DNA from 3 places in the Saccharopolyspora sp. NPDC049426 genome. Region 1 is predicted to be linked to each of the others. Evidence: riboswitches for the same ligand, from Rfam matches in the RefSeq annotation. Region 1 holds a riboswitch; each other region holds the start of a gene.
What was found. A riboswitch is a leader RNA that binds a small molecule or an ion and turns the genes downstream of it on or off. The one in region 1 is predicted to bind cobalamin.
Positions count from the first base shown of each region.

Region 2: linked by a shared signal. The riboswitch ahead of cobN (cobaltochelatase subunit CobN) and the one ahead of AB0J78_RS09705 (ABC transporter substrate-binding protein) in region 1 are both predicted to bind cobalamin.
Region 3: linked by a shared signal. The riboswitch ahead of AB0J78_RS20725 (CbtB-domain containing protein) and the one ahead of AB0J78_RS09705 (ABC transporter substrate-binding protein) in region 1 are both predicted to bind cobalamin.

Region 1 is NZ_JBFAPZ010000004.1:165,364-169,636, forward strand. It holds gene AB0J78_RS09700 (iron chelate uptake ABC transporter family permease subunit) at 1-876, opposite strand, end outside; gene AB0J78_RS09705 (ABC transporter substrate-binding protein) at 873-1,862, opposite strand; cobalamin riboswitch at 1,927-2,109, opposite strand; gene AB0J78_RS09710 (SDR family NAD(P)-dependent oxidoreductase) at 2,226-2,996, opposite strand; gene AB0J78_RS09715 (iron-siderophore ABC transporter substrate-binding protein) at 3,217-4,215, shown strand; gene AB0J78_RS09720 (MSMEG_1061 family FMN-dependent PPOX-type flavoprotein) at 4,251-4,273, shown strand, end outside.
Region 2 is NZ_JBFAPZ010000005.1:176,670-180,942, forward strand. It holds gene AB0J78_RS12615 (sugar kinase) at 1-373, shown strand, start outside; gene AB0J78_RS12620 (bifunctional 4-hydroxy-2-oxoglutarate aldolase/2-dehydro-3-deoxy-phosphogluconate aldolase) at 377-970, shown strand; gene AB0J78_RS12625 (D-isomer specific 2-hydroxyacid dehydrogenase family protein) at 1,015-1,926, shown strand; cobalamin riboswitch at 2,212-2,331, shown strand; gene cobN (cobaltochelatase subunit CobN) at 2,380-4,273, shown strand, end outside.
Region 3 is NZ_JBFAPZ010000009.1:144,715-148,987, forward strand. It holds gene AB0J78_RS20710 (PDR/VanB family oxidoreductase) at 1-118, shown strand, start outside; gene AB0J78_RS20715 (MFS transporter) at 156-1,490, shown strand; gene AB0J78_RS20720 (CbtA family protein) at 1,610-2,359, opposite strand; gene AB0J78_RS20725 (CbtB-domain containing protein) at 2,371-2,565, opposite strand; cobalamin riboswitch at 2,593-2,766, opposite strand; gene AB0J78_RS20730 (hypothetical protein) at 2,986-3,543, shown strand; gene chrA (chromate efflux transporter) at 3,556-4,273, opposite strand, start outside.

The DNA.
Region 1 (4,273 bases):
GGCCGTGACCGGCAGCAGCGCGCGATGCCGCGGGCCCACCAGCAGCCGCGCGGCCTGCGGCAGGACCAGACCGACGAACCCGATCGCACCGGCCGCCGCGACGAGCGTGGCGGTCAGCAGCGCGGTGGTCACCAGCAGCACGATCCGCAGTCGCGTGACGTGAACGCCCAGCGCCGCGGCCGTGTCCTGCCCCAGCGCGAAGGCGTCCAGCGCCCCGGCCCGCGACAGGCACAGCAGCAGGCAGACCGCGCACACCGCGCCCGAGACCGCCACGTCGTTCCAGCGGGCGCCGGAGAGCGAACCGAGCAGCCAGAACAGCACGCCCCGGGTCTGCTCGGCGTCCGCCGAGGTGATCACGACGAACGACGTCAGGGCCGAGAACAGCTGCGTCCCGGCGACACCGGCCAGCACCACGTGCGTCGTGGTGCCACCGGCCACCGCGCCCAAGGTCATCACCAGCGCGAACGCGACCAGCGCACCGGCGAAGGCGCCCGCGGTCAAACCGATCGCGCCCGCGCCCAACCCGAGGATCACCACCAGCACGGCACCTGTCGAGGCGCCCGCTGACACGCCCAGCAGGAAGGGGTCGGCGAGCGGGTTGCGCAGCAACGACTGCAACACCGCGCCGCACACCCCGAGCCCGGCGCCGCAGATCGCCGCGAGGACCGCGCGCGGCAACCGCAGCTGCCAGACGATGCCCTGCCCGATCCGCGACACGTCGGTCTCGCCCAGACCCAGCCGCGCGCCCACCACGCCGGCCACGTCGGCCACCGACAGCGGAGCCGGACCGAGCGTGACCGCCACGGCGATCGACAGCAGCAGCAGCGGGAGCCCGGCCAGCACGATCAGCGAGGAGGGCAGGCGCCTGGTCCTCACCGCCGCTCCAGCTCGGCCAACCGGTCGGCGAGCCGTTCGATCCCGGTGATCGTGCGCATGCTGATGTTCATCTCGGTGCCGGTCATGCTCATCCACCGGCTCTCGCCGACGGCGGGCAACCGTGACATCGCGGGGTCGGTGCGCAGGAATTCCTGCTTGGCGGCGAGGGAATCGCCTTCGCCGTCGCGGGTGAGGTCACCGAGCACCAGCAGGTCGGGGTCGCGGGCGAGCACGTCCTCCCACGACACCTGCGGCCACATCGAGCGCACGTCGTCGTAGGCGTTGCGCACCCCGAGGGTGCGGGTCATGATCGCCGGAGAGCCGGTCGAGCCTGCCACGTAGGGGGATTCGGTGCGGGCGAACCAGAACAGCACCGAGGTGTCCCGGTGGGCGACGGCCTTGCGCTGGGCGTCAGCCACCCGTTGCCGCAGTTGCGCCACCAGCGCTTCGCCGCGCTGCGGGACGTCGAAGATCGTGGCGATCTCCTGCACCTCGCGGTAGATGTCGTCGAGCTCGACCGGCTCGGCGAGGGGTGCTTCCTCGGGCAGGCAGTTGGAGGGGGAGAGGTAGGTGGGGACTCCGAGCTCGGCGAAGCGCTCCCGCGAGGCCACGCCCTCGTCGGTGAACACCGCCTGGTAGGCGCCCAGCACCACGTCGGGCTCGGTGGCCAGCACTGATTCGAACGACGGGTTGTTGTCGGAAAGCCGCGGCACCCGGGCGTTCTCGGCGGCCAGCGCCGGATCGACCGGATCGGTCCAGGTCGCGGTGCCCACCATCCGGTCCGCCAGTCCCAGGGCCAGCATGATCTCGGTGGTCGACTGGTTGAGGCTCACCGCGCGGCGCGGCGGTTCGGACACCGAGACGTTCGCGTCGCAGTTGGGCAGCGACACCCGAGGCGGAGCCGACTCCGTCGCGGGTGCGTTGCAGGCGGCGAGGGCGGTGGCGCAGAGCAGCATCAAGCCCGTGCGCGTCCAGCGTAAGAACACGTTGTGCGGAAATCCTCACCCCAGGCCCATTCGCGAGACCTGGTCGGCCGATTCCCGGAGCCGGGTGCGGATCCGGGGAGCCGGCAGGTCTTCGGGCTCGGGCTCGACCGGGCGAGCCGCCTTCCCGGATCGAGTGCGATCCAGTGGCTCGGGCTCGTCCGTCACCCCTACCGCTGCGCGTCAGCTCCGGCTTCCGACCGGATTCCCATCGGCCACACGTGGCACGACCGGCTCGCGATCGAGTCTAACCGGCGGGGGTGCGGTCGATCCGGCGGCCGTTGCGACGAATCGCCTCGACCGCCCGAATCGCCCGCACCCCTCACTGTTGACCTGCGACGAGTCCGCGCGGAAATCCACCGTGGACTACTGGTGCGTGCCGCCGTCGACGCGGATCTCGGTGCCGGTGATGAAGGCGCCGTCGTCGGAGGCGAGCATCGCGACCACGCCGGCCACGTGCTCCGGCGGTGCGAAGCCGCTGCCGAGGGCGGGGGAGAGCTTGGTGAACAGGTCCCAGTCGGTGTCGGCGGGCAGTTTGTCCGCGGTGGTCTCGGTGATGCCGCTGCGAATTCCGCCGGGCACCAGCGATACCGCGCGCAGGCCCTGCTTGGCGTACTCCAGGGCGATGGCGTGGGTGAACGACTGGATGCCGCCCTTGCTGGCGGCGTAGGCGGCCATGTAGGGGTGGGCGAAGTTCGCCGAGGTCGAGCTGAAGTTGATCACCACGCCGCTGCCGGTCTCCAGCAGCGCGGGTAACGCCGCGCGGGTGACCAGGAAGGTGCCGGTGAGGTTGACCGCGAGGATCCGGTTCCACAGCTCCAGCGAGCACTCGTGCGTGTGCGCGCTGTGCAGCATCCCCGCCGCGTTGACCAGCACGTCCAGCCCGCCCAGCTGCTCGGCCGCGGCCGGTACCGTCGCGTCGACGGCGTCCTCCTGGGAGATGTCCAGCGGCAGGGTTCCCAGCCGGTCGCAGGTGCCGGCCTCGGCCGCGCGCCGCGAGGTCTCCTTCAGCCCGGTCTCGTCGATGTCGGTGGTCAGCACTCTGGCGCCCTCGTCGAGCAGGCGCAGCACGCTGGCCTGCCCGATCCCCGACGCTCCACCTGTCACGAGCACGCGCTTGCCGTTGAGCCTGTCCATCGCGATCGCGTCCTTCCGCACCCTCGAACGCCCCGACCGGGCCTTCGTGAGGCTCAACGCACGACGCGGCCGGAAGTTGCTCACCAACCGGGGCGGGGCGGTCGATCGTCCGGTGTGGACGAATGTGACGAACGTCGGTCACAGCGGGTGGATCTCGGGCTGGACGCCACACGGAGCGTTAGTTAGGTTAGGCGCACTTAACTCGCTGCGAGGTGTGGAAATGCGCTGGATGCGGACCCTGGGGCTGATCATGGCAGTCCTGCTGGGAATCGCCCTGACCGGCTGCGGCGCGGCCGGTCCCGAGAACGACGAGCCCGCCGCCGGATCGGCGGACGGCCAGTTCCCGGTCACCATCAAGACCGCGTTCGGTGACGTCACCGTTCCGGAGCGTCCCCAGCGGGTCGTCGCGCTGGGATGGGGCGACGCCGAAACCGCGCTGAGCCTCGGGGTGCAGCCCGTCGGTGCCGCCGACTGGCTGCCGGTGGGTGGCGACGGCGTCCCGCCGTGGATCCCCGCCGACAAGCGCTACGCAACACCGCCGAAGATGCTCGGCACCATGGAGGTCGACATGGAGGCCGTCGCGGCGCTCCAGCCCGACCTGATCCTCGACACCCGCGCCAGCGGCGACAAGGAGCGCTACAACCTGCTCAACCGGCTCGGCGTTCCCGTGGTGAGCATCCCGCCGGGCGGGGAGAGCTACCTGACCACCTGGGACCAGCAGCTGGACATGGTGGGCAAGGCACTGGGCAAGTCCGCCGAAGCAGCTCAGCAGAAGGCCGGCCTGGAGGCCAAGTTCCAGCAGGCCGCCGCCGCGCACCCGCAGTTCGCGGGCAAGACCGTGGCCGTCGGCGCCAAGATGGTCGGCTCCTACGGCGCTTACGTCAACGGCGGTTCGCGCCTGGAGTTCATGGAGCGGCTGGGCTTCCGCCAGTCACCGGCCGTGCAGGCGGTCGCCGGGGACAACTTCTTCGTCAGCGTCTCGCCCGAGCGCATGGACCTGTTCAACGCCGACCTGACCGTGATGTTCCCGATCGGCCTGTCCGCCGTCGAGGTCGACAAGGACCAGATGTTCCAGTCGGTGCCGTCGGTCCGCGAACGCCGCGCCGTCGTGCTGCACGACGAGCAGGCCGTGCAGGCGTTCTCGGCGGGCACCGCCGCGGGCATGTCCTACGCGGTCGATAAGGTCGTGCCGTTGATCGCGCAGGCCCAGGCGGGCTGAGCCCGCGCCGCACCGCTGATCAGGAGAACGATTCCGTGCCCTCGTGGGATCCGAGTGA
Region 2 (4,273 bases), on a different contig from region 1:
GGCCGCCACCCTGTGGGGCGTGAAAACCGCCGACGACGTGAGGGAACTCCTCGACTCTCCGGTCACCGTCGTGGTCAAGGACGGCGCCGAGGCCGCCTACGCGCTCGGCGAGCGCCGCACCGTCGTGCCCGCTCCGGCGGTCGAGGTCGTCGAACCGGTCGGCGCCGGTGACGCCTTCGCGGCCGGGTTCCTCTCCGGCGTGCTGCGCGGCGAGGACGACGAGCGCTGCCTGCGCCGCGGGCACCTGCTGGCCGCGCACAGCCTGCGCAGCACCGAGGACCACACCGCACCGCCCGACGCCCAGTCGCTCGCGCGCTGGCTGGCGCTCGACGAGGAGCAGTGGGGCGCACTGCGATTCGACGGGAGTGAGTGAGAAGTGCCCTTGTTGGAGGAGTTGTTCGCCAAGCCGGTGATGGCGATCCTGCGCGGCATGGATCCGCAGCGGACCGCAGAACTGGCCGAACGAGCTTGGGACCTGGGCATCGACGCCGTCGAGGTCCCGATCGAGACGCCGAAGGCCGAGCCCTCGCTGGCAGCGGCCGTGCGCGCCGGAGCCGAACGCGGCCGCCCGGTCGGCGCGGGCACGATCATCACCCCCGACCAGCTGCGCACGGCCCGCGACCTGGGCGCGGCCTTCACCATCGCACCCGGCCTCGACGCCGAGATCGTGCGGCTGAGCGCCGAACTCGACCTGCCGCACGTGCCCGGGGTGGCCACGCCCAGCGAGGTCCAGCAGGCGCTGCGCCTCGGGTTGTCGTGGGTGAAGGCCTTTCCCGCCGCTGAGCTGGGCAGCAGCTGGTTCCGCGCGATGAAGGGCCCGTTCCCCTCGCTGCGCGTGGTGGCCACCGGAGGGATGAACGCCCGCAACGCTCCGGAGTTCTTGCGGGCAGGAGCCGACGTGGTCGCGGTCGGTTCGGCGCTGGAGGACGAGACCCAGCTGCCCGCGCTGGCGCAGCTCATCGAGGGCTGACGTTCCCCCAGGACGAGTTCGCAGTACGTGAGAGAGGAAGAGTCGTGAAGGTCCACGTTGGTCCGGTCGCCCAGCCCGAGCTGGAAGCCGCCGTGGTGGCGGCCGGTGCTGAGCTGAGCTCGGCGGAGGAGGCGAACGCGCTGGTCTGGTTCGGCGGGGAACCGAGCCGGTTCGGCGAGTACGACCGCCCGGACCTGCAATGGGTGCAGCTGCCATCGGCAGGCATCGAATCCTGGGTGGCCTCCGGCGCGCTGCGCGAGGACCTGACCTTCACCTCGGCCGCGGGAACCTTCGCCCAGACCGTCGCCGAACACACCCTCGGCCTGATGCTCGCCGGTGCGCGGCAGCTGGCCGCGATGGCGCGGGCCACCACGTGGCAGCGTCCCGAGGGCATGCGCAGCCTCGCCGGCTCGACCGTCGGCATCATCGGCGCCGGTGGGATCGGCAAGGCGCTGATCGAGATGCTGCGTCCCTTCGCCGTCCGGGTGCTGGCGGTGAACCGCTCCGGCAAGCCGGTGCTGGGCGCCGAGCGGACCTGGCCGTCCGAGGACGCCGACGGGGTGCGCGAGGTGCTCGCGGAGTCGGACTTCGTGGTGGTGGCGGCTCCGGCGACCTCGGCGACCTCGAAGCTCATCGACGCCGCCGCGTTGCGCGCGATGAAGTCCGACGCGTGGCTGATCAACATCGCGCGGGGATCCCTGGTCGACACCGAGGCGCTGGTCGAGGCCTTGGACGCGGGCCGGATCGGTGGTGCCGCGCTCGACGTCACCGACCCGGAACCGCTGCCCGAAGGGCACCCGCTGTTCACCCACCCGCGCGCGCTGATCTCCCCGCACACCGCCAACCCGCCGTCACTGCAGATGCCGGCCCTGGCACGCAGGGTCGAGGAGAACGTCCGCCGCCACATGGCAGGACAACCACTCCTCGGCCTGGTGGACGTGACCGCGGGTTACTGATCGACACGTCAGGCAAGCACCTAAGGTGCTTTCTCTTTCACCACCCGAGCAACTTGCACCGCCGGGGGTTCTGAGCGGCTCCGTGGGGAGGACGCCGCGACGCCGTGTATTGGCATACATCAGGAGTGGCGCCCGGAGCCACGGAGCCGCTCAGGTTCCCCCACCCGCACCGCTGAGCAAGACGAGTCGTACTCACTGAAGGAGATCTTTCTCGCGAAATCGTTGGTGGGGTGGTGGGTGATCGCGGGCTCGATAGGATGGCTGCGCCAGTACGGCGGTGACGTGGAGGAACCCGGTGTGAGGCCGGGGCGGTCGCGCCACTGTGACCGGGGAGCGGACCCGACAGCCACGCCCTGCGCAGGGCGGGAAGGCGGGGCGCCGCGAGGATCCGGGAGCCAGGAACTCCTGCCGCCGTGACCCCCGCCGGGGCGCGCACCCCGAGAGAGGATCACCGTGAGCGAGCCTGCCCGCGACGCCCGAGTTCTGCTGCTGTCCACTGCGGACACCGACCTGCTGGCCGCCCGTGCCGCCGAGGCCGACTACCGCGTCGCCAACCCCTCCCGCGTGGCCGCCGAGGACGTTCCGGCGCTGCTGGACGGCGTTGACGTCGTCGTGGTCCGGCTGCTGGGCGGCCGCCGCGCCTGGGAGGAGGGCCTGGACGCGGTGCTGGCGTCGGGGCTGCCGACCGTGGCGCTGGGTGGTGAGGCCACCCCGGACGCCGAGCTGATGACGCTGTCCACGGTGCCCGCCGGTGTGTCCACCCAGGCCCTGGCCTACCTGGTGGAAGGCGGCCCGGAGAACCTCGCCCAGTTGGCGCACTTCCTGTCGGACACGGTGCTGCTGACCGGCACCGGGTTCACCGAACCGCAGTCGATGCCGGAGTTCGGCCTGCACGGCGAGCGCGAGCACGACCCGTCGCGCCCGACGATCGGCGTCGTCTTCTACCGGGCGCACGCGCTGGCGGCCAACACCGCGTTCGTCGACACCCTCGCCGACCAGGTCGAATCCGCCGGCGCCAACGTGGTGCCGGTGTTCTGCGGCTCGCTGCGCGGGCTGTCCGACGCCGCCGGTCTGCGCGAACTGCTGGGCGGGTGCGACGCGCTGATCGCCACCGTGCTCGCCGCGGGAGGTGCGGTCGCCGCCGACGCCAGCGCGGGCGGTGACGAGGACTCCTGGGACGCCGGTGCGCTGGCCGAGCTCGACATCCCGGTGCTGCAGGGCCTGTGCCTGACCACCAGCCGCGCGGTGTGGTCCGACAGCGACGCTGCGCTGTCGCCGATGGACGCCGCGATGCAGGTCGCCGTGCCGGAGTTCGACGGCCGGTTGATCAGCGTGCCGTTCTCCTTCAAGGAGGAGGGCCCGGAGGGCATCCCGGTCTACGTCGCCGACCCCGAGCGCGCGGCCCGCGTGGCCTCCACCGCCGTGTCGCTGGCGCGGCTGCGGCACGTGGACAACTCCGCCAAGCGCCTCGGCGTGGTGCTCTCCTCCTACCCGACCAAGCACTCCCGCGTCGGCAACGCCGTCGGCCTGGACACCCCCGCTTCAGCGGTCGTGCTGCTGAGCGCGCTGGAGGACGCCGGGTACGACCTCGGCGGTCTGGACGTGACCGGCCTGGACGGCGACACCCTGATCCACCGGCTGATCTCCGCGGGTGGCCACGACGTGGAGTGGCTGACCGAGGAGCAGATGTCCGAGGCCGCGATCCGCGTCCCGACGACCCGCTACCGCGAGTGGTTCGACGCCCTTCCCGAAGAGCTGCGGGCGTCGATGACCGAGCACTGGGGCGCCCCTCCCGGCAGCCTCTACGTCGACGACGAGGGCCACATCTACGTCGCCGCGCTGCGCTTCGGCAACGTGGTGATCCTGATCCAGCCGCCGCGCGGTTTCGGCGAGAACCCGATCGCGATCTACCACGACCCGGACCTGCCGCCCTCGCACCAGTACCTGGCGGCCTACCGCTGGCTGGCCGAGGAGTTCGGCGCGCACGCGGTGATCCACCTGGGCAAGCACGGCACCCTGGAGTGGCTGCCGGGCAAGGGCCTGGGGCTGGCAGCGGACTGCGCGCCGGACGCGGTGCTGGGCGACATGCCGTTCGTGTACCCGTTCATCGTCAACGACCCGGGCGAGGGCACCCAGGCCAAGCGGCGCGGCCACGCGACCGTGGTGGACCACATGATCCCGCCGATGGCCCGCGCCGACGCCTACGGCGACATCGCCAAGCTGGAGCAGCTGCTCGACGAGTACGCGCTGGTCACGGACCTGGACCCGGAGAAGAAACCGGCGCTGCGCAACCAGATCTGGGAGCTGGTCACCCACGCCGAGCTGCACCACGACCTGCACCAGGAGG
Region 3 (4,273 bases), on a different contig from region 1:
CGACGTCTTCCTCAGCGAAGCGCAGAAGCAGCGCTGCACCAACCTGTGCCTCTGCGTCTCCCGCACGGTGGCCGGCAACACCGGCGACCGCGCATCCGTCACCCTCCACCTCACCTGATCCGGGCGCAACGGATCCCTCACCACTGGATACTTCCATGACTCTCACGGCACGCATCGGCGCGGCGCCCATGTCCGGCTACCAATGGCTGATCGTCGCGCTCTGCACCTTCATGAACTGCCTCGACGGCTTCGACGTCATGGCGGTCGCGTTCACCGGCCCCTCGGTCACCGAGGAGTTCGGTCTCAGCGGTTCCCAGTTCGGACTGCTGGTCTCGGTCGGCCTGATCGGAATGGCCCTGGGTTCGATGCTGCTCGCGCCCTTCGCCGACCTGATCGGGCGTCGCCCGCTGATCCTGATCAGCCTCGCCTTGGGCACGATCGGCATGTTCGGCGCCGCGATGGCCCCCTCAGTGCTCGTGATGGGCCTCTTCCGGCTCGTGACCGGCATCGGCGTGGGCGGCATCCTGGCCAGCACCAACGTGATCGCCAGCGAGTTCTCGAACACGAAGAACCGCGGGCTCGCCATCGGCATCTACACCGCCGGGTACGGCATCGGCGCGACCCTCGCGAGCCTCGTCGCGAAGACCACGGTCGGTGGTGACTGGCGGATCGTCTTCTACGCCGGCGGTTTCGGAACCCTGCTCGCCCTGATCGTCATCGCCGTCCTGCTGCCCGAGTCGATCGCCTTCCTCGAGCAGCGCCGTCCCCGCGGTGCCCTGGAGCGCATCAACCGGACCCTGGCGCGAATGGGGATGGACTCCACCAGCACGCACGACCTCGACCGGGCGAGCTCGGCTCGCAAGGACGCCGAGCAGGCCGGTTCGGGCTGGTTGAGGCAGCTGCTCGCCCCCACGATCCTGCTCTGGATCATCTTCATCACCATCATGTTCGGCTTCTACTTCGTGAACAGCTGGACCCCAACGCTTCTCGCCGAGGAGGGGCTTTCGAAGAGCGCTGCGGTCACCGCCGGGATGGCGATCTCGATCGGCGGCACCGTCGGCTCCGTGCTCTACGGCCTGGCCGCCCGGGTGCGCCCGCCGCGGGTCGTGCTGATCGGGTTCTCCCTGCTGTCGGCCGCGATGATGGTCGTGTTCATCCTGAGCACCTCGATCCTGTGGCTCGGATTCGGCATCGGCGTCATCGTCGGCGCGCTGATCAACGGCTGCATCGCCGGTGCGTACACCGTCGGGCCACCGCTGTACCCGTCCAACCTCCGCAGCGTCGGCATGGGCTGGGCGCTCGGCATGGGCCGGATCGGCGCCATCCTCTCCCCGACCATCGCGGGGCTGCTCAAGGACGCGGGCGCCTCGGCGACCCAGCTCTACGTCGGCGCCGCCGCAGTCGTCGCGCTCTGCGCGGTCGCCCTGGTCGCGGTGCGCAAGCACGACCCGGAATCCGCCCCGGCAGCCGAGGAACCGGTCACGACCTGAGGAATCCAGCCCTGGTCCGCCGCGAAGTTCGTGCCCCACACGAGATCGGGTGTGGGGCACGAACTTCGTCGCGTCGGCCGGGGGAAGCCGACGCCGCCCTCGACGTCGCCGCGGCACATCTACCGCTGGGTGGCCAACGCCTCCGTTGCGGCTGCGCTGCGGCTGGACTCGTTGAGCAGGCCGAAGGAGAAGCCGAGCACCGCCCACATGCCCGCGAGCTCGGCGAGCGAGGCGAGCCGGAACTGCCACAGCAACGCGGCGGGAACGTCGGCCGGTATCGGATCGGGGTTCGCCGGCCAGGCCCACAGCGCAACGCCGGCGAGCACCGCTGTCGCTGCCGCGGTGGCGGTGGTGGACCGGCTCGGGTTCCACCCGCGGGCCCGCAGGTAGCCGTGCAGGTGGTGGGCCGCGAGCACGATCAGGATGCCTGCGGCGATGAACGAGAAGTACGCCAGCGTCCGGCCCGACACCGACTCGGTTTCACCGACGCCGGGCGGATTCGCCGGGTACTTCAACGCGGGCAGCAGCGACACCGCGAAGAATCCCACCGCGGTCAGCTGGAGGCTGCGCCCGAAGTCGGTGCGCGCGGTCGTCCGATGACGGACGCTGGCGAACACGACCGCGAAGATCACGCCGATGGCCACCCCCACCAGCACGGCGGCGACCATGCCGCCGACCACCTGGACGGGCCGGGAGAACATCTCCTCGTGCGCGTGCTCACCCGAGGCGTGCGAGCGAGCTTCTTCGATCCCGAGCGATGCCTGCAGCGGGGCTTGCACCAGCAGCAACGACAACAGCGCTGCGGTCAGACCGGCGAACGCTCCGGCGAGCAGACCGCGCCGGAGGATCGCGTTGAACGGCGAGCTCATCACGCCCCCGCTCAGTGGCACGGGACGCCGAGGGCGTGCCTGCCGTCGTGGGTGAACTCGTGCACGACATCGGCGGCCTGCGCGAGCAGGAGGCCGTTGTCCTGCAGCACGACGTACAAGGCCACCAGGGCGAACGCGGCGAGCGCCCAAGCCCAGGCCGGAACGTGGATGCGTGGTGCGGCAGCGGACAGAGCAGGAGCGGTCATGTCGAATCCTCTTTTCCATCTCTCGTGGAACTCGGTGCGTGCCGCAGCCGGTCTCCTGGCTTCCGGATCGACGCTTCCCCTGGCCTTCCCAGTCACCTGCCGGTGTCCAGTGGCGCTGTCAGGGTCGCTCCCCGGTCACAGTGGCGAGGACCACGCCGGATTTCCACCGGCTTCCCGTGCACTGCGGCATCCGGAACGGTAGAGGGAGATCCGCGCGGGCACAACAGCCGATCAAGCGACGAACGTCACCGCGCGCCTTGCGCACGACCGTTGTTCAGGTGCAATGACTTCGTGGACGATTCGACCGCTCGCCTGCTGGACCGATGCACCCGATCCCTCGCTCGCGCACCCGAGCATCCCGGGAAACTCTTGCCGTGGGCGGAGTTCTGCCGTCCGCTTTCCGGCCTGCTCTCCTGCAACGTGCGAGAATGGCAGCGGCTGGGCGGTTTTCAACACCACCGGGCCGCAACCGTTCTCGTCGCCTTCCGCGCGTCCTGGCTCGCGTTGTGCGCGACGGTTCCCGAACGCCACCTGGGCCTGCCCATCCCCTCGCTGGCCACCGCACGGGCCGCGGTCGACGACCGGGGGATGCTGCAGGGACTCGTCCTCGACCCCCATGCCACCGAAAATTCCTGGTGGACCACCGTTTCCGGTTTCCTCTCGCCCCTCACGGAGGGACTCGCCTCCCTGGGCGGTCCGCCGCCCGACAGCGACCAGTACTGGGGCAACGCCGTCGGCTTGATCGGTGAAGTGCTCCGGCGCATGGCCACCGACGGGGCCGGCGGGAACGTCTTCGACACCGCCGTTGAACTGCGCAACGCCACCGGACGCGACGACCTGCTCGACCTCAGCAGCACACCACGCGGTCTGCGCTCCCGGCGCCGAACCTGCTGCCAGCTGTGGCGCGCCAACGTCGGTTGCTGCACCGAGTGCGTGCTCCACAACGCACCCCGATCCAGGCGGCCCCCACGCGGGTGAGCGTCGAACCGATCAGGAGACCGGTAGCCCGACGAGGGCGGCTGCGGCGCCGAGTCCAGCGCAGATCGCCAGCACCCTCAGCATCGGCCAGCGCAGGGCGAACACGAGCACGAGGGCGATCGCGGTGATGGCGGCTGCGACAGGCCGGATGCTGGCCAGATCGGGCAGGTTCAGCGACAGGGGCCCGAGCTGCTGGAGATGCGTGCTGGCGAACAGGGTGTGGCCTGCGAAGTACAGGGCGAGGTTGGCGATCACACCGACCACAGCGGCGGTGATCCCGGTCAGCGCGGCCGACAGCGCGTGGTTGTGGCGGAGTCGTTCGACGTGCGGGGCGCCCAGCAGGATGAACAGGAAGCACGGCACGAACGTCACCCACGTCGTCAGCAGCGCGCCCAGCACGGCGGCGACCCACGGGTTGAGCGTCCCCGGATTGTTGTACGCGCCGAGGAAGGCGACGAACTGCACCACCATGATCAGCGGCCCCGGAGTCGTCTCGGCCAACGCCAGGCCGCGCACCATGTCCGAGGCCGACAGCCACCCGTAGACCTCCACGGCGCGCTGCGCGACGAAGGCCAGAACGGCGTAGGCGCCACCGAAGGTGACCAGTGCCGTTCCGGAGAAGAACACCCCCTGCGTGGTGAACACGCTGCCCGCACCGGTGAACAGGGCGACCGCTGCGACCGGCAGCCCCCAGGCGATCAGCCCGACCGCCAGGATCTGCAGCCCGCGG